Regions from separate parts of the Halobacillus naozhouensis genome, predicted to be linked through region 3. Evidence: predicted binding sites of a transcription regulator. Region 3 holds the regulator's gene; each other region holds the start of a gene.
What was found. The regulator Rex, encoded in region 3, represses fermentation and respiration genes when NADH is low (regulators of the CRP and FNR family bind a similar motif). The targets are predictions, from matches to a motif close to TTGTGAAATATTTCACAA.

Region 1 (6,663 bases), 1.4 Mb from region 3:
CTAGCAGCGGATACGAACCACCAAGTAGCTAAAGACTACGGAGTACTTATCGAGGAAGAAGGGGTTGCTCTTCGCGGTCTATTCATCATCAGCCCTGAAGGCGAACTTCAGTACCAAGTGGTGAACCACAATAACATTGGCCGTGACGTTGATGAAACTCTTCGTGTACTGCAGGCGCTGCAAACTGGCGGACTTTGCCCGGCAAACTGGAAGCCAGGCCAAGAAACTCTTTAAGGTTAAATAAGGTCACAAAGGTCTAACCTAAGTGTTAGACCTTTTTCGATAAAAGTTGGACAGGAGGAATAACAAATGCGTTTAAGAACACCTATGCCTGAACTTCCTGAAGCAACACAGTGGATGAACAGTGATGCTCTCACAAAGGAAGATTTAACTGGCGATAAACCGACATTGATTCACTTCTGGTCTGTCAGCTGCGGACTATGTAAAGAAGCGATGCCTAATGTCAATGAATTTAGAGATGAATATAGTGATGATTTAAATGTGGTAGCTGTTCATATGCCTCGTTCTGAGAAAGATTTAGACCTTGAACAGATTAAAGAGGTTGCTGAAGAACATGGCATCACGCAGCCAATCTATGTTGATAATCAACACGCCCTAACGGATGCTTTTGAAAACCAATACGTACCGGCTTACTACGTGTTTGATGAAGAAGGCAATCTAAGACACTTTCAAGCAGGCGGTGGCGGCATGAAAATGTTGCGTAAGCGTGTGAACCGTGTACTTGGCGTCAATCAAAAATAGCAGTCATAAAGAGCAATTCCCTTCGTAAAATGGGGGAGTTGCTTTTTTTTATGAATAAATTTGGAGAAATTTTTAAAAATTACCTCAAATAGGTGGAAATTTATTTCGATTGCCGATATATTATTAATTACGTAAAAAGAAAGGGAGGGAGACATCATGGAAACGTTTAAAAAATTAAAGCAATTTTACTGGCCGTTTAAGTCCTTCTTTTTATGGTCATTATTTGCCCTTCTATTTGTCACAGTCATCACCGTCGTCTATCCAATTGTGTTGCAAATTACAATTGATGAAGTGGTGCGGGGCGAAAGGTATAATCTTATCCCGTATATCGGGGCTGCTTTTATTTTACTAATGATTGTAAAAGGGGTCGCGACATATTTCCATCAGTACCTTGGTGACTATTTTGGGATCAGGTCGGTTTATACCATGCGTGATGCGCTCTATAAGAAGCTGCAAAGACTTTCGTTTAAGTACTATGACAACGCAAAGACAGGTGACATCATGTCACGTCTGACAGCAGATGTGGAAGGATTTCGGTTCTTTCTATCAGTAGGATTTTCTGAACTTATCCGCATTGTATTATTAATTTTGATCAGTCTTAGTGTCATGTTTTACTATTCCGTTCCTCTTGCGCTGGTTACGATGGCTGCCATGCCTTTCCTGACGGTGGTAGTGTTTAAGTTTGATAAACAAGTTCATCCGGCTTTTCGTAAAATTAGAAAGTCATTTGGTAAGCTGAACACACGTGTCCAGGAAAACATTAGCGGTATGAATACAGTGAAATCGCTATCAAGGGAAGAGTTCGAAGTCGGCCGCTTCTTAAACCGCAGTGATGATTACCGGAAAAAATATATTGATACGTCTAATATTTGGTCTCGTTACTTCCCGCTCATGGAATTCATCGGCAATGTCAGTGTTGTCGCACTGCTAGCTTATGGCGGCTATCTCGTCATTAACGGGTCCTTGCAATTAGGAGAGCTTGTCGCCTTCTTTAGCCTGGTTTGGTATATTTTAGGGCCGTTAATGAATTTTGGCTTCGTCATTAACCTTTTTTCTCAATCAAAAGCCTCTGGAGAACGCTTACTCGAGATTTTAGAAGCAAAAGAAGACGTTACGGAAAAAGATGATTCAATCGTACTCGACCGTTTGCAGGGACATGTGACGTTCGATGATGTCACCCTTACTTATACAGAAGATGATGATTCAGCATTGAAACATATCAGCTTCGATGCGCCTCCAGGTAAAACAATCGGACTGATTGGGGCAACCGGATCAGGGAAAACGAGCATTACCCAGTTGATTACCCGCTTCTATGAACCTGAACAGGGCCGGGTCCTGGTCGATGGAAAGCCAGTAGCTGATTATGGGTTAAAAACACTACGTAAAAATATCGGTTTCGTGCTGCAAGAATCATTCTTATTTTCAACTTCTATTAAAGAAAATATTTCGTACGGGAATCCTGATGCCACCCTTGAAGACGTAATCGCTGCAGCCAAAAGAGCGCAGGCTCACGAGTTTATTATGGATATGCCTGAAGGATATGACACCTTGCTTGGTGAGCGAGGCATGGGCTTATCTGGCGGTCAGAAGCAGCGGATTGCGATTGCACGGGCGATATTAATCGACCCAGCCATTCTCGTTCTCGATGATGCGACTTCGGCCGTTGATATGGAGACAGAGTTTAAGATTCAGAAAGCACTGCAAGAGGTGATGGTAGGCCGAACGACGTTCATCATCGCTCACAGAATCTCTTCGTTAAAACATGCTGATGAAATTCTCGTACTTGAGGATGGCCTCGTTAAGGAGCGCGGCGTTCATGACGATCTACTAGTAAACGGCGGGCCATATCAACGAATTTACGATATTCAGTATCAAGATAAAGAGAAAATATTAAATACATCACATATCTCTTAAAAGTGGAGAAGTTTTTTTCAAAAGGAGGGGAGAGCATGGCTCGTAAACCTAAGCATAGACCTGAAACGAATAAACATTTAAACCGGTTTAAGTACACCCAGGACCAGGCGATAGAAAAGCCGTTCAACTGGACGCAGATGCTGCGCCTACTCTCGTACGTTAAACCGTACACTAGGCGCCTGCTGCCGATATCGATTATTGCGATGCTGGTGTCAACGATCGTACGGCTGGTGGTTCCTATTTTAATTGGTAAAGTAGCCATCGATGTTGCGATTGCAGAAAACAATGTGAATTTGCTGATTCAGCTCGTGGTCGGCATTTCCATAATGTATGTGTTAAGTTATATCGGAAATGCCCTAAGGATTAAATATGTTAATATTTTGGGGCAAAATGTCATTTACGACTTGCGTCAGCACTTATTTTCCCATGTGCAGCGCCTATCCCATAAGTTTTTTGATTCAAGATCGGCGGGCTCGATTCTCGTGCGGATTATGAATGATATAAATTCCTTACAAGAGCTTTTTACTAACGGGATCATCAATCTACTAATGGATGTTGTCATGTTAACAGGGATTATCGTGATCCTGTTTGCACTGAGTCCGAAGCTTGCCTTGGCGATCTTAGTAATTATGCCGATCATGTTCTATATTTCAACGAAGCTTCGACGGAATATTCGTCGCTCGTGGCAGCAAGTTCGTATCCAGCAATCAAGGTTGAACTCTCATTTAAATGAGAGTCTTCAAGGGGTGCGTATCACTCAATCCTTTTCACAGGAAACAGAGAATGCAGAATACTTTAATGGCGTAAATACCGACAATTTTCAGTCGTGGAATATGGCGACAAGAAAAAGTGCTATGTTCCGTCCGTTTGTAGAACTGAGTAATGCTGTTGGAACGGTTATCCTCGTGGCATACGGGGCACATCTTATTTTACAGGGCGATATTGAGATTGGTACATTTGTGTCGTTCGCTTTCTTCCTTGGTATGTTCTGGGAGCCGATTTCCCGTCTCGGTCAAATGTATAATCAGCTGCTAATGGCGATGGCCGCCTCTGAGCGCATCTTTGAGTTTCTTGATGAACAGCCCAACGTTCAAGAAAAACATGATGCCCGTGAACTTACAGACATGAAGGGGCATATTGAATTTGATCAAGTCCAGTTTGCCTATGATGAAAAACGAATCGCTTTGCACGACATTTCGCTTGAGATGAAGCAGGGAGAAACGGTAGCCTTAGTCGGACACACGGGGTCTGGTAAATCAACGATTGCCAACTTAATCAGCCGTTTCTATGATCCTACCAAAGGCGCCGTGAAAATCGATGGTACGGACTTACGCGATGCAACGATTGATAGTGTCCGTCAGCAGATCAGTGTTGTTTTGCAAGACACGTTTATTTTTTCAGGCACGATTATGGAAAATATTCGGTTTGGCCGCCCAACTGCTTCTGATCAAGAGGTGATCGAAGCGGCCAAGGTTGTTGGAGCAGATGATTTCATCCAGCGATTAAGTGACGGATATGAAACAGAAGTCGAGGAGCGGGGTAATATTCTATCAGCCGGTGAACGACAACTGTTATCCTTTGCACGAGCGCTTCTCGCCAATCCAAGGATATTAATATTAGATGAAGCGACCGCGAGTATCGACACAGAAACCGAAATGAAAATCCAGGAAGCCTTGAGGCGATTGTTGAAAGGCAGAACTGCTATTATCATTGCTCACCGACTGTCAACGATCAGGGAAGCTGATACGATTTATGTACTCGAGCACGGCAAGATCCTCGAACATGGATCCCATGATCAGCTGATGGATCAAAAGGGCGAGTACTTTGAATTAGTGAAAGCACAGTTTCAAATGCTTGATGCTATCTGATTTGCTTAAGAAAACCACCTGAATAACATGGAAAACCCATCAATGCCAATTAGCGTTGATGGGTTTTTTGTGCTAGTCTCATAAATCTTCACCATTTAGGATTGTAAGATCCACAGTAGGGTAATGTATAGAAGAGTACGCCTACATAATATGCGCGAGTCCTGTCATAGTTTTAGTGGAATAGAAAGTTTGTGAAGTTCGTCACAAAATCTTCATCAATCGTGCACACTGGAACCGTTTACACGATTTATACTTAAAGAAAGAATCACATCTTATTCATTTGTAAGGGGGAAAATCACGTATGTTCTTTGAAGACAGCGTCCTGATGAGCCGATTGCTTACCTTCTTAACCCTCGGATTTCATGTCATCTTTGCAACTGTTGGTGTCGGAATTCCGATTATGATTTCGATCGCCGAGTGGATCGGCATTAAGAAGAAGGATCCACATTATACCTTATTAGCGAGAAGGTGGACGAGGGGGCTGACCATTACAGTTGCTGTTGGGGTTGTAACCGGAACAGCGATTGGTTTACAGCTTTCTTTATTATGGCCAAGCTTTATGAAAGTAGCAGGAAATGTGATCAGCCTTCCATTATTTATGGAGGTCTTTGCCTTTTTCTTCGAAGCTATTTTCCTGGGAGCTTACTTATATACGTGGGATCGTTTTAAAAATCCGATTTATCACTGGCTGCTGTCGATTCCGGTAGTTATCGGATCTACTTTATCAGCCTTCTTCATTACAACGGTAAATGCCTTTATGAACGCCCCACAGGGGTTCGAAACTGAAGGAGATAAGCTGGTCGCGGTAGACCCGTTTGCGGCGATGTTCAACCCGGCTACACCGACAAAAGTAGCTCACGTGGTTAGCTCGTCTTATTTAACATCGGCAGCTATTTTAGCTACGATAGCCGCGTTTATTATGTTAGTTCGTAAGAGTAGCATTTATCATAAAAAAGCTTTAAAGCTAACCGTAGCTGCTACATTTATTTTCGCTGTAGCTACAGCCGTGGCCGGGGATTCTTCAGCTAAATACCTTGCCGAATACCAGCCCGAAAAACTAGCCGCCGGCGAATGGCACTTTGAGACAGAGAAGAACGCGGATCTTATTGTATTTGGTACGTTAAACGAAAATAATGAAGTAGAAAATGCCATACGGATTCCCGGGGCCTTGAGCTTTCTGGCTCATGGAGACTTTAATGCTCCCGTGGAGGGCTTGAATGAAACACCTGAAGATGAACGGCCGCCGCTTTGGATTCACTACATGTTTGATTTTATGGTGATGATCGGTTTCTATTTAGTCGGCATCTCGTTCCTTTTCTTAGTTTTCTGGAAAATGAAACGCTGGAATGAGTTTAATAGATGGTTGTTAACAGGTCTTGCTGCTGTAGGCCCGCTAGCGATGCTCGCCATCGAATTTGGCTGGATTTTTTCTGAAGTGGGCCGTCAGCCTTGGATTTTACGAGGATTTATGACCGTGGCTGAAGGGGCCACCACGTCACCGCACGTCGGTTTAATGTTTTTACTCTTCCTTGCCCTGTATATCGTCTTAGGAGTAGGATGCTTAGTTGTTCTCAGAAAAATATTTAAGAACAATCCTGCAGAACTTGAATTGGAAAGTCGCTACCCTCATGTAAAGGAGAGTGACAAAGAATGAGTTATGAATATATTGGGATCACGGTCCTCTGGTTATTTCTGTACGGATACTTGATCGTTGCTTCTATCGATTTCGGTGCCGGATTCTTTGCTTATTATGCCAGGCTGACGAAGCAGGACCATATTATTAATAAACTCATTTCAAGGTACCTTTCACCAGTATGGGAAGTGACCAACGTATTCTTTGTCTTTTTCTTCGTTGGTCTTGTCGGATTTTTCCCGGATACGGCATACTACTTCGGTCAATCCTTGCTCGTACCGGGAAGTATTGCGATCGTCCTGCTTGCGATACGCGGCTCTTTCTATGCATTTGAAAGTTATGGATCAAAAGATAACCATGTGTATATGTTTCTTTACGGAGCCACAGGCTTATTGATCCCAGCTTCGCTTGCTACCGCTATGACAATCTCAGAAGGAGGATTTATCGAAGAAACAGCAAATGGAGTTCACTTGATGATTGGCAAAT
Region 2 (6,663 bases), 220 kb from region 3:
ATGGAGAAGGAGGTCCGGGAAATCACTCGCTTTCCGTGGTCCCACAGGACATGGGGTCGTTCGGCGTTGAAACAGGACGTTTCGTTTTTAATAAGGGCAATTATGAAATTTATTCACCTGAATGAATTTGGAAAGAACCGACTCTCCTCTAAAAAGGAGTCAGTTTTTCTGATTTTATTTTTAAGGCGCAAAATTAGGAAGAATCAACACTTCAACCCGTCTGTTTTTTGCTCTATTCTCCTGTGTATCATTAGGAGCGACGGGGCTGTGTTGACCATAACCTTTGGCACTGAAAAGCTGAGGATCCAGCTTTTCATTATTTAATAGCAGACTCATAAAGTTAACGGCTCGCATTACGCTCAACTCCCAGTTGGATTGGAAATCACTGTTGTTAATAGGGCGGTTGTCCGTATGGCCACTAATGACTATTTCATGCGGCTCCTTTGTGTTAAGAATCTCTGCCATATCTCTAGCAATCTCGGTACCGTCGCTTTTAACTTCTGCACTTCCCGAGTCAAAGAACACGTTATCTAAAATAACAACTAACAATCCCTTTTCTGATAAGCTGGTTGTGAGGTCACCGGTTAACTTGTTTTTTGCTATATAACCGTCTATTTCTTTTTGTAGGGATTTTAAAGGTAACAGTTGAGCCTCTTCTGTCTGAGTTTTTACTTCTGTTTCTTTTTCCTTTGCTTCTTTTTTCTCTTCTTCCTCATCACTGTTTATACTTAATGGTTCAATAGGGCTTTCCTGATGTTCCATAGGTCCTTGTCCACCACTAAATTCATTACGGAATACCTCAGAAAACTCTCTGAACTTCTGCGCATCAATCTCGCTTGAGGCAAATAATACAATAAACAATGCTAAAAGCAGCGTTAACATATCAGCATAGGGTAAAAGCCAGGATTCATCGGTGTGATTCTCCTCACGCTGTTTCTTCTTTCTCATTGGTTTCCTCCTTATCTGCCTCCGAATTCAGCTTTGCAAGGTCGGACGGTGATAAATAGGCACTTAATTTATCTTTGACCACAAGCGGGGATTCTCCCTCTGTAATCGACAGGACTCCCTCGATGATCACATCTTTATACTGTACTTCATTTTTTGATTTTTCCTTCAGCTTGTTTGCAAAGGGGTGCCATAATACATACCCTGAGAAGATCCCGAAAAGCGTGGCAATAAATGCTGCTGAAATCGCGTGGCCAAGGGCTTCCGTATCGTCCATATTCCCTAATGCAGCAATAAGTCCGATTACAGCTCCTAGTACTCCCAGTGTAGGAGCATAAGTGCCGGCCTGTGTGAAAATGGCTGCACCTTTTTGGTGTCTATGCTCCATGGCATCTACTTTTTCTACTAATACATCCCGAATGAATTCCGGGGTCTGCCCATCAATTGTTAATTGTAATCCCGATTTTAAAAACGGATCATCTAGTTCATCGATCCTTTGTTCTAACGCAAGCAATCCTTCTTTGCGGGTAAAGTCAGCTAATTCTGTAAAAAGAGTAATTAAATTATGAAAGTCATGTTCCTTTGTTTCCTTAAACAAAATCTTCATAAGTGCAGGAAGACGCTTAATTGTACTCATGGGGAAGGCAATGAATACAGTTGCTGCCGTGCCAAGAAAGATAATGAGCAGTGCGGCCGGATTGATGAGCGCAACTAGGCTGACGCCTTTTAATACCATTCCTGTCGATATTGCGATTATGCTTAAAATAATACCAATAATTGTTGATTTATCCATATCTTCACCTCTTACTTATGTTGTGGTTTATATAAAATTTTCACGGAATGAAAACTATCAGTAGGTAAGTGATTGACTCCAAACACACTGCAGTCTCCTCTAATTGCCTGTTGAATTCATCTGTACTTGTATGTAACCTGATTTTGACGGAAACTATAACTAGTACCCCTATTTATTTTATCGTTCAGTTCGTGGCATTTATAAAGTAAAAAGAGACAATCTATCAAGGGGAATTTTGATAGGAATAACTTAACCTTAGCACTCAAGCAGAAAATTTATTATAATGAATCCAGATACATTGTGAAGTATTTCACTAATTACAAACAGTTGGGAGATAGTGAGGACTATGAAACATCTAAGTCGAATGGCTTTCGGACAAAAGAATCTGATCGCACTGTTAGTCGTTTCATCTGTCTTAATCGGGGTGATGATACTTGGCCAGGCCTACTTCTTTGTTGCTATTGTCGAACGGGTTTATTTGCAAGAGCAGCTATTTAAAGGGGTGTTACCCTTACTAGCCGGGTTATTACTGGTCATTGTTGGACGTGCCTTTCTTACCCACGTTAATGGCTGGACAGGTGTGAAAATAGCGTCTGAAGCTAAACGTAATTTGAGAGAATTACTTTTAGCTAAGTTTTCTAGAAATCCTGTTCAAGCATCGCTTCGGGGCCAATCTGGACAGAAAGTAAGTGTGCTGATGGATTCGGTAGACGAAGTGGACCCGTATTTTAGCAGTTATATTCCACAAGTCATTCAATCTACAATTGTGCCAGTTATAATTTTATTCGTTGTGTTTACACAACACCTTTATTCAGGACTGATTATTGTAGTAACCGCTCCGTTTATCCCTTTTTTTATGGCGATTATCGGGATGAAAACTAAAGATAAATCTGAGGAGCAGATGGATAAACTAGCCGCTTTCTCAGGGCAGTTCCTCGATACATTACAAGGGCTGACCACTCTGAAACTGTTTGGACGCTCTTCTCATCAGAAGCAAAAAATCCGTCAGAGCAGCATCGATTTTCGTGAGGCTACCATGGAAGTTTTAAAGATTGCTTTTGTTTCTTCTTTTATGTTGGAACTCATTTCTATGCTTAGTATTGGATTAATTGCACTTGAAATCGCAATTCAGCTTGTTGTCTATGAGAATATCAGCTTTTTTACTGCGTTTTTTATTCTGATTCTTGCTCCTGAGTTTTTTGCCGGGCTAAAGGATCTCGGAAGTGCCTTCCATACTGGACGGGGAAGTGCAGGGGCAGCGAAGAAAGTACAGGATCAATTGGATGAACAAGAGGTAACCATACACTGGGGGGATCAAGATCTTCATAGCGAAGGGAGACCACCTGTTATTGAACTAGAAAATGTATCTTTCAGTTATGGCCAGGACTCGTTTGCTTTACACCACATTGACACGACAATCCCATCATTCGGGCAGATTGCAATTGTCGGGAGAAGTGGTTCTGGGAAAACAACGTTACTCCATTTACTAGCTGGGCTTATGAACCCGCAAGAAGGATCAGTGATCGTGAATGGCCAGCCTTTAGAAAATTATAAAGAACAGGCCTGGTTTGACCAGTTAAGTTATATCTCCCAACATCCGTATCTATTTTCCGGTTCGATAGCAGAAAATATTGCGATTGGCGGTAGAGGGAGCCCTTCACGCAGCAGCATTGATAAGGCTGCCCGCCAGGCAGGGCTTTCTGACCTGCTAGACTCCCTTGAGACTGGGTTGGATACGCCTGTGGGTGAAGCGGGGCGGGGGCTTTCCGGAGGTGAACAGCAGCGTGTTGCGATTGCAAGAGCTTTCCTGAAGCAACCGGCAGTCATTCTCTTTGATGAACCAACGACAGGGCTTGATCTTCGTACAGAACAAATTATGCAGCAGTCCATGAAAGAGTTAGCTCGGACTTCAACCGTCATTACAGTTGCCCATAGGCTGCACACCATTAGACAAGCAGAGCAAATTCTTTTTTTAGATCAGGGAGAATTGGCAGGTAAGGGAACGCACGAAGACTTAATCGAATCCATTGTGGAATATCGCCAGATGGTTTCTGTTCAACAGGGGAGTGATGCCAAGTGAAGGATCTTTCCATGGTAGTGAAGCTTGTGGTAAGAGAGAAAAAAGACATCTTACTATCTATTTTGTTTGGTTTCCTTGCTGGAATAACAGCCGTAGGGCTATTTGGGGCGAGCGGCTATTTGGTATCAAAGGCAGCGCTCATTCCCCCGCTGTACACACTTGTTTTAGTCGTATCTTTCGTCAAACTACTAGGGTTTATAAGAGCCATAAGCCGCTATGTGGAACGATATGTTTCGCATCGTGCTACTTTTACGATTCTAAGCCATTTACGTGTATCCTTTTACGAAAAATTGGAACCGCTCGCGCCTGGAATTTTTCAGAAGTATCGCAGCGGTGATTTGTTAGCCAGAATAGTAGGGGATGTGGAAAGTCTGCAAAACTTCTTTCTGCGTGTATTTTACCCTCCTATTGTCTTGCTGATAGTGTTTCTGTGTACGATTATTTTTACGACTTTTTACTCCTTGTCTATTGCACTCGTTCTTCTTGGCGGGTTGCTCGTTACAGCCTTAATTGTGCCCTGTCTATTCGCTATGCGGCAGCGGAAAATTGAGGGGCAACTGCGCGAAGAACGAGGGAGTCTATCAACAGAGACAACAGAATTGCTATATGGATTCCGAGACTTGAAAATATACCGAAAACTTGCGGAAAAAGAAAACCAGCTGAAAGAGTCTTCAGACTGCTACATTAAAGAACAGGAAAAGGTTGGGATACATGCTTCCTTAAGCCAAGCAATGAATTCATTGGCCTCTCTCGTTGCTTCCTGGGTTGTACTGGCCTTAGGTGCTTACTTGGTTGTCGAGGATCAGCTGGAGGGGATCTTTCTTGCTATGCTTGTCATGATATCCCTTACTGTATTTGAAAATGTTACTCCAATGGCCGTGTTTCCTATTCATTTGGAGGACAGTCGCCGAGCTGCCAGCCGGCTGTTTTCAGTAGTTCGTGATCAAAGTAGCAAGACTCAGAACCATCAAGATTCTATCCAACTTGAAGGGAACCAGTCTTTGGCCATCGAAATAGACAAGGTAAGCTTTGCCTTTCCTGGTGAAGCAAGGTCGACCTTAGAAAACGTTCACCTGCACTTACCAGCAGGATCGAAAACGGCTATCGTTGGACCAAGCGGATCAGGTAAATCCACACTGCTGCAGCTTTTATTAAAAATCCAGGCAGGGTATACAGGCAAAGTCAACTTGGGCGGAACCTCTCTGGACTTGCTCGATAAAGAAAGTCTGTGGAGTCATACAAACGCAGTGCTGCAGGAAAATCACTTTTTCTACGGTACGATAAGAGAAAACCTAATGCTTGCAGGCGATGATTTAACGGATATCCAGCTGGACGAAGCACTCGCGAAAGTGAAGCTCAATCATGTCCAACTGACAGATTCAGTTTTAGAAAAGGGCGGAAATCTCTCTGGTGGCGAAAAGCAGCGGTTAGCAATAGCTCGGGCACTTCTCAAAGCGAATCCCTTATGGGTCTTAGATGAACCTACCTCATCAGTGGATGCGCTTACGGAAAACACCATTTATCAGTATTTATTTGAAGCAGCCAAGGATGATACGCTTATCCTTGTAAGTCATCGATTAACAGGACTTGAGCGTATGGATAAAATTGTTGTGATGGAGCATGGCGAGATTATAGAAAAGGGTACTTTTAATGAACTAATGGACAAGCGTGGTTACTTCTATCAAATGAAACAGATCGAGAAAAGTGTATTTACGGCTTAGCGGGTGACATTAGATTGTTAGTAAGATAAGTGCTTTGAGCATTTAATCTAAATTATGTGCAAATAGCAAAGCCACTTGCCCAACATCGCGTGGGGCAAGTGGCTTTGCTCCTAATTATTTAACAAAAGAGGAGTCTAATGGAAGAGATTCCCCAGGTTCAAGGACGGGAACATCGACTTCGGCAGTATCAGGGTATTTAATCCCAGCTCCCGTATTAAGGACGACAACATTCTCGTCTTGTTTAATCCAGTTTTGCTCCCTTAGTCTGCGGGCAGCTAAAAATGTAGCGGCACCTTCTGGGCAAACGAAGGATCCCTCGAGTTTAGCGATTTGTTTTTGTTCTTCAAGGATCGCCTCTTCCTCTACAGCAATCGCACATCCATCCGTTTCATAAAGGGCATGAAGAATGAGGAAATCTCCGATGGCTTTAGGAACGTTTATGCCGAATGCTTGTGTCTGTGAATTTTCCCAGAATACAGATTCTGTTTTCCCTTGTTTCCAGGCATCCACAATCGGAGCACAGCCTTCTGCTTGAACTGCTACAAGCCGAGGCATATTTTGCCCCTCTAACCAACCGAGTGCCTGTAATTCCTGAAGTGCTTTATAGATGCCGATTAATCCGACACCGCCTCCTGTTGGATACAGGATCACGTCAGGCAGCTGCCAGTTAAGCTGTTCTGCTATTTCCAGCCCCATTGTCTTTTTCCCTTCAATTCGATAAGGCTCTTTCAATGTGGATACATCATATAGTCCATGCTCCTGCACAGCTTCAGCCACCATCTTTCCAGCATCACTGATCAAGCCGTTTACGAGAAAGAGGTTTGCCCCGGACAAAGCACATTCGTTCCTCGTAATAGACGGAGCATCTACAGGCATTACAATAGTTGAGCTGATACGAGCTCGAGCAGCATAGAGGGACCAGGCTGCTCCAGCGTTTCCATTCGTCGGCATGGCAAGAGCGGCGACCCCCAGTTCTTTAGCTTTTGATATTCCAACAGCTGCGCCTCTGGCTTTGAACGCCCCTGTAGGGATAATCCCTTCATCTTTCATCAATAGATTTGGCAGGTCCATCTGTTTCCCTAAATTGGGCATAGGGAGGAGTGGAGTCATGCCTTCTCCCATCG
Region 3 (6,663 bases):
ACTAAGGCAACGGAATCTCCTCGCTGTAAATTCATCGATAAATGATCAAATAACATAGGAGAATCAGGGTCGTAACGAAAAGAAAGATCATTCAGTTTCAATACATCGTTACCGCTTTTCTTATTCACTTGAAAGCTAAAGGTAGCGGAGGATTGGTCTGTTTTCGGCTTTTCGAGCTTGTCCATTTTTTCAAGCTGTTTTCTGCGGCTTTGCGCACGCTTACTAGTCGTGGCACGCACAATATTCTTCTGGATAAACTCTTCCATTCGCTTGATTTCTGACTGCTGTTTCTCAAAACTCTTCAATTCAAGTTCATAATCGGCTTCTTTCTTTTGCAAATAATTACTGTAGTTACCGTGGTATTTCTTTGAACCTTGATGGGCAATTTCATAAACCGTGTTCACGATCTTATCTAGAAAATATCGATCATGGGAAACGATGACAACGGCCCCTTCATACCCTTGCAAATAACCTTCTAGCCAGGACAGGGTTTCAATATCCAGGTGGTTAGTCGGTTCGTCTAGGATGAGAACATCAGGTTTCGTTAATAACAGTTTTCCAAGAGCCAGCCGTGTTTTCTGGCCGCCACTTAAGGAAGTGATCGGCGTATTCCAATCGAAATCATGGAAGTTTAATCCGTTTAGCACAGCTTTTATGTCTGCTTCATAGTGATAGCCGCCTGCTCGTTTAAAATAATCTTGGCGCTCATCATAGCTTGACAACAATTTCTGGTAGGCCTCATGGTTATCGAACAGCTCCGGATCTGCCATCTCTGCCTCCATGTCCCGTAATTCTTTTTCGATCCCTTTTAAATGGGCAAATACTTTCTCCATTTCATTCCAAATCGATTCCTCAGAATCCAGTCCAGTATTTTGAGCCAAATACTCCATCGTCACATCTTTAGGCTTGAAAATATCACCAGAATCATAGCTCAATTCTCCAGCCATCATTTTTAACAGAGTACTTTTACCAGACCCGTTTCTGCCAACAATGGCAATACGGTCATTCATTTGTACTTCCAGTTTAATATTCGATAAAATTAACTCAGCCCCAAAACGCTTCGTTAATTGATTTAATTGCAAGAGAATCATGTCGTTTCACCTCAATGGATTAAGTGTATCTTATATGGGTCAAGAGTAGCAAGACGGGGAACTTCTATTTACAAACGCGTCAACGACTTTGAGTTGATTTTTTGGTAGAATAAGAGTACTGTTTCATTAACTGATTTGGCAAAAGGAGTTTGGACATGGCTGAATTTACTCATTTTAATGACCAGGGACGCGCCAGAATGGTCGATATATCTGAAAAAAATGATACGGTTCGGACCGCTGTAGCTAAGACAAGTGTGAACGTGAATGAATCGATTTATCATAAAATAAAAAACCAAACGATGGCAAAGGGTGACGTATTAGCCGTGGCTCAGATTGCCGGCATCATGGCAGCGAAAAAGACGCCGGATTGGATCCCGATGTGTCATCCGCTTTCGTTAAAAGGGATTGACGTTCGATTTGACTGGCAAGTGAAGGATGGATATCAATTGCTGATCGAAGCAGAGGTGAAAACGAAAGGAAGCACCGGTGTAGAGATGGAAGCTTTAACCGCAGCTTCGGCCACAGCTTTAACGGTATATGACATGTGTAAAGCTGTGGATAAAGGAATGGTGATCGGTCCTACTTATCTAGAGGAGAAGACAGGTGGAAAGAGCGGAGATTACCGAAGAGAAGACGGATCGAGGAGGTAGAGAAATGGATGTAGAGCATACGAAGATTCCACAGGCGACGGCGAAGCGACTGCCGTTATATTATCGTTTTTTGAACAATCTGCACAGCCAGGGAAAGCTGCGTGTCTCCTCGAAAGAGCTCAGCGAAGCTGTAAAAGTCGATTCGGCTACGATCCGCAGGGATTTTTCCTACTTTGGAGCGCTCGGAAAAAAGGGCTATGGATATAATGTAGAATATTTGCTTTCTTTTTTCAGAAAAACATTGGACCAGGATGAGACTACTAAAGTTGCCCTAATAGGAGTCGGAAATTTAGGGACGGCTTTTCTAAACTATAATTTCACGAAAAATAATAACACTAGAATAGAGATAGCCTTTGATGCAAGTCAGGAAAGGATCGGAGAAGAAGTTGGCGGCGTGCCTGTGAAGCACATTGATGACTTAGAACAATATATGAAGGAGATAGATGTTGCGATTTTAACAGTCCCTGCCTCAGCAGCGCAGGGAATTGCCGATAGATTGGTGGAAGCGGGAATATCAGGCGTGCTGAACTTTACACCGGCTCGGATTACAGTACCCACAAGCGTCCGGGTTCATCATATTGACCTGGCCATTGAACTGCAGGCACTTGTGTATTTTCTAAAGCATTACCCTTTAAAAGAAGAAGAGTAGGATCGTACGGTAAGGTTCTATTTATCAAAATATAGAGACCGCTCTTATGGAGGCGGTCTCTTTATACTTGAGAATTACTTATTTATGAGAGCTTTGACACCAAGGTACAGCAACGCCAATGCGAAGACGATAATAGCAATTCCGCCGATAATATTAAAAAAGCTGACGATTCCAGCGGTAATCACAGATGAGGTTGGTAAGTTTGCTAAGGCGAAACCTGCTAGAATGCAGGCCAGGTAAAGCAAAGCCAATTGATACATGGTATCCCCTCCTTTTTGGATAGTATATGAACACTACTCATTTATGTGATTGAACCCATCTTTCTCCTATTTCATTAATGAGGTTAATGCCTATAAGGAATGGGTATAAACTGAATAGTTCGTATGTCTAAATAAGAAGGGAGGGGAAAGAATGAAGAAATTGTCTCACAAATGGCTGGTCGTCGTTTCTGTTCTCTTTGGAACATTTACAGTTATTTTAAACAACAGTATGCTTAATCCCACACTGCCAAGGTTCATAGAAATTTTTGACTCCAATGCAGTGTCCGTCGGGTGGATCCTGACGATTTTCATGGTGTCAATGGGAATGACCATGCCGTTAACGGGATACTTTGGAGATCGTTTTGGAAAAAAGAAAGTGTATATAACGGGGTTATGCATCTTTATTGTGGGATCTTTATGTGGGGTATTCTCGCAATCACTAGGCATGATCATTTTCTCGCGGGCTATCCAGGGAATGGCTGGCGGTTTAATGATGCCCATTGCGATGGCCCTGATTTTTAATTCATTTCCCCGCCAGGAGAGAGGGCTGGCAGTTGGAGTGTATGGGGTAGCAGCCATGGTTGCCCCGGCAATTGGACCGACAGTCGGCGGTTTTATTATTCAGTTCCTGGACTGGCCCTGGTTATTTGTCTTTAACATTCCATTTGGTCTGATAGGGCTTGTTTTGTCTATGAAGTTTCTTGAACCGACCGAAACCAATCCGGAAAAGCGATTTGACTATATTGGATTTATTATCATAACAGTTGGAATCGGATCAATTTTGTATGCATTAGGAAGAGGACGCAGCATTGAGACATTAGGAGATCCCTTAAATATAGCCCTGATAGCCAGTGGACTGGCAGCACTAGTTGGATTCGTTTATTACGAAAATCGTCAACAGGATCCATTGCTTAACCTATCAGTGTTTAAAGTCCCGACTTATACGTTTTCGATTGTTGTCACCTCCTCTGCTTCCATCGGGCTATTCTCAGGAATATTCTTATTGCCGTTGCTTATCCAAAATGTGTACGGTTTATCGGAAGTCATGACAGGACTCTTGTTTCTCCCGGCTGCAGTGGCAAGTGGTATTTTCATGTCCATTGGAGGACGCCTGCTTGATAAAAAAGGTCCTAAATATGTCGTGCCACCCGGGCTGGCCATCATGGCTGGAGCTACGTTTGGACTTGGGATGCTGCAGCTCTCCACACCATATTGGCTGATCCTCGTCCTTAATACGATTCGCGGATTAGGAATGGGAATGGGGAACATGCCTGCTACAACGTCAGGAATGAATGCAATTCCTGAAAGTCTCGTCGCGCAAGGATCTGCTATGAACAATATCATCAGGCAAATTTCCTCGTCACTCAGCATTGTTTTCTTTTCGATTTATTATGAAGTGAGGCGGGCACAAATTGCAGCTGCTCCGGACGTTGGGATGCAGGCTGCCACATTGCAGACATTGAATGAAGCGTTCCTCGTCTCTGCTGGCGTGCTTACTCTCGCAATTCCTTTTTCCTTTATTTTAAAAGGAGTGCAGAATGATCAACAAACAGAAAGAGTTTAATAAAAAGAACCGCTTGAAGAGCAGGATACTCTTTAAGCAGTTCTTCTTAGTTCTCCACTAAATGATTCAGGATTTAGGAATTACTTATTAGCTTTTTTTATTTTCATGTAGGTGATTATTAAACGAATCGTGACCGCGAAATTAAAAGTGGCAATGAGGGCAGGAAGTAAAGTTCTGAAATTCCATAAACTCTCTTCCGCAGAGTGGGCGGCAATATAGGTGAAAGCCACCCCCATCGCAAAGTAAAGAAGAGCCATAAATATCGGTGACATCCTCATCTACATTAGCCCTCCAAACAGAATCGTCTGCAACTGTTCCTGCATACGGCGAATTTCTTCTTCGGAAATAAAGAATTGAGTAAACACAACGAAAGAATTCATCGCCATGTGAGCAATTATGGGTGTAATAATGCTCTTTGTTTTGATGTACAAGAAGGCAAACACAACGCCCATGGAGAAATAGACAAGCATATGCTTAAAGTCAAAGTGGAACGCCCCAAATATGAGCGCTGATACTAGAACAGCAACAAAAAAGTTAGACCTTTTGTAAATAGAACCAAAGATGACTTTACGAAAGATAATTTCCTCTGTAATAGGAGCAAATACAACAGGCAGAAGAATAAACAATGGAGACTTCCTTGCGATCTCCATTAAATTCATCGTATTTTCGGACCCAGCCGGAACCCCGAAGATTTCCGTTTCTATCAGGGCGGCTATTCCTTGAGAAAATAAGGCAAGAAATACACCTAGAATCGACCAAAGCACAATCTTTCCAGGACCAGATCGATCTTCCCGTAAGGAAGCCTGTTTCATATCTTTCTTTAATAAACCCAGCATGATGATGGTGGCGATCGTAAAGCTGAACACTGACCACACTGCAATAGCATCAGATCTACTCAGGTCAAAAGCAAACACTACAAGCGGCATTCCAACGATCGCGGATAGCTGAGTAATCACATAAGTAAGAATAATTAACCAATATCGTTTAGGCATCTAGGCACGGCTCCTTTTTCCAATTATAAAAAATAAACTGCTTCCGTTCATCTATAGATCTAGTCACAAGTAACATTCATACAAAGTAGTGTTTTTAAATCGGGCAAGGCCTAAGAGAAGCTTACCCTTTGTTGAAATAGGTGTAACATGATTTACCTTATGTATTTTATCATAGTTTAAAAACCACGAGGAAGGATAAGGGGTCAGCCCGATAAAAAATTTGTTGAAAATTGCTGATAAAAAATCTATTTTTTTTACTTGAAAAACGGAGATGAATTGATTATGATAAGAATTGTGTTAGCACTCAACATTACAGAGTGCTAATAACCGACACAAAACAAGAAACGAACCTTATTAAGGAGGGTGTCCTAATTGTTAAAGCCACTAGGTGATCGTATTGTAATTGAATTAGTAGAGGAAGAACAAACTACTGCAAGCGGTATCGTGCTTCCAGACTCTGCGAAAGAAAAGCCTCAAGAAGGTAAAATCGTAGCGGTTGGAACAGGTCGTGTAACGGATAACGGTGAGAAGATTGCACTTGAAGTTTCACAAGGTGATCATATCATCTATTCTAAGTTTGCAGGTACTGAAGTAAAATATGAAGGCAATGAATACTTAATCATTCGCGAAAGTGATATTTTAGCAGTCGTTCAGTAATATCTACAATGGGATAACCCATAGAGGATATCGATACGAATTTGATAAGGAGGGCATTTATAATGGCTAAAGAAATTAAATTTAGTGAAGACGCACGCCGCGCCATGCTTCGTGGTGTAGATACATTGGCAGATGCCGTAAAAGTAACACTAGGACCAAAAGGACGTAATGTGGTACTTGATAAGAAATTCGGCTCCCCGCTTATTACCAATGATGGGGTAACCATTGCGAAAGAAATCGAATTGGAAGATCACTTTGAGAATATGGGTGCACAGCTTGTATCCGAAGTTGCTTCTAAAACAAACGACGTAGCGGGTGACGGTACAACAACTGCGACTGTCCTTGCACAAGCTATGATCCGTGAAGGGTTGAAAAACGTAACCTCTGGTGCCAACCCAGTAGGAATCCGCCGCGGAATTGAAAAGGCAGTAGAAGTTGCAACAGAAGAACTTCGTAAAATCTCTAAGCCAATCGAAGGCCGGGAGTCTATCTCTCAAGTAGCTTCTATTTCTGCTTCTGACAATGAAGTAGGCCAGCTAATCGCTGAAGCTATGGAGCGCGTGGGTAACGATGGTGTTATCACAATTGAAGAATCTAAAGGATTTAACACAGAACTAGAAGTGGTTGAAGGAATGCAGTTTGACCGCGGATACGCTTCTCCATACATGGTAACAGACCAGGATAAGATGGAAGCTGTTCTTGAAGATCCTTATATCTTGATCACAGATAAGAAGATCAACAACATCCAGGAAGTTCTGCCTGTTCTTGAACAAGTTGTACAGCAGTCCAAGCCTCTTTTA

Region 1: a site for Rex is predicted at 4,734-4,751, ahead of P9989_RS09565 (cytochrome ubiquinol oxidase subunit I). Genes of this name have one in related genera too.
Region 2: a site for Rex is predicted at 2,037-2,054, ahead of cydD (thiol reductant ABC exporter subunit CydD). Genes of this name have one in related genera too.

Annotation. Positions count from the first base shown of each region.
Region 1 covers NZ_CP121671.1:1,805,564-1,812,226, forward strand. The annotation lists gene P9989_RS09545 (peroxiredoxin) at 1-234, shown strand, start outside; gene P9989_RS09550 (TlpA family protein disulfide reductase) at 310-762, shown strand; gene P9989_RS09555 (ABC transporter ATP-binding protein) at 919-2,676, shown strand; gene P9989_RS09560 (ABC transporter ATP-binding protein) at 2,712-4,544, shown strand; gene P9989_RS09565 (cytochrome ubiquinol oxidase subunit I) at 4,846-6,198, shown strand; gene P9989_RS09570 (cytochrome d ubiquinol oxidase subunit II) at 6,195-6,663, shown strand, end outside.
Region 2 covers NZ_CP121671.1:219,549-226,211, forward strand. The annotation lists gene motB (flagellar motor protein MotB) at 181-948, opposite strand; gene motA (flagellar motor stator protein MotA) at 926-1,738, opposite strand; gene cydD (thiol reductant ABC exporter subunit CydD) at 2,085-3,818, shown strand; gene cydC (thiol reductant ABC exporter subunit CydC) at 3,815-5,539, shown strand; gene P9989_RS01335 (threonine synthase) at 5,654-6,663, opposite strand, start outside.
Region 3 covers NZ_CP121671.1:437,096-443,758, forward strand. The annotation lists gene abc-f (ribosomal protection-like ABC-F family protein) at 1-1,091, opposite strand, end outside; gene moaC (cyclic pyranopterin monophosphate synthase MoaC) at 1,247-1,741, shown strand; gene P9989_RS02475 (redox-sensing transcriptional repressor Rex) at 1,746-2,390, shown strand; gene P9989_RS02480 (hypothetical protein) at 2,465-2,650, opposite strand; gene P9989_RS02485 (MDR family MFS transporter) at 2,802-4,214, shown strand; gene P9989_RS02490 (YdiK family protein) at 4,295-4,492, opposite strand; gene P9989_RS02495 (CPBP family intramembrane glutamic endopeptidase) at 4,493-5,206, opposite strand; gene groES (co-chaperone GroES) at 5,579-5,863, shown strand; gene groL (chaperonin GroEL) at 5,926-6,663, shown strand, end outside.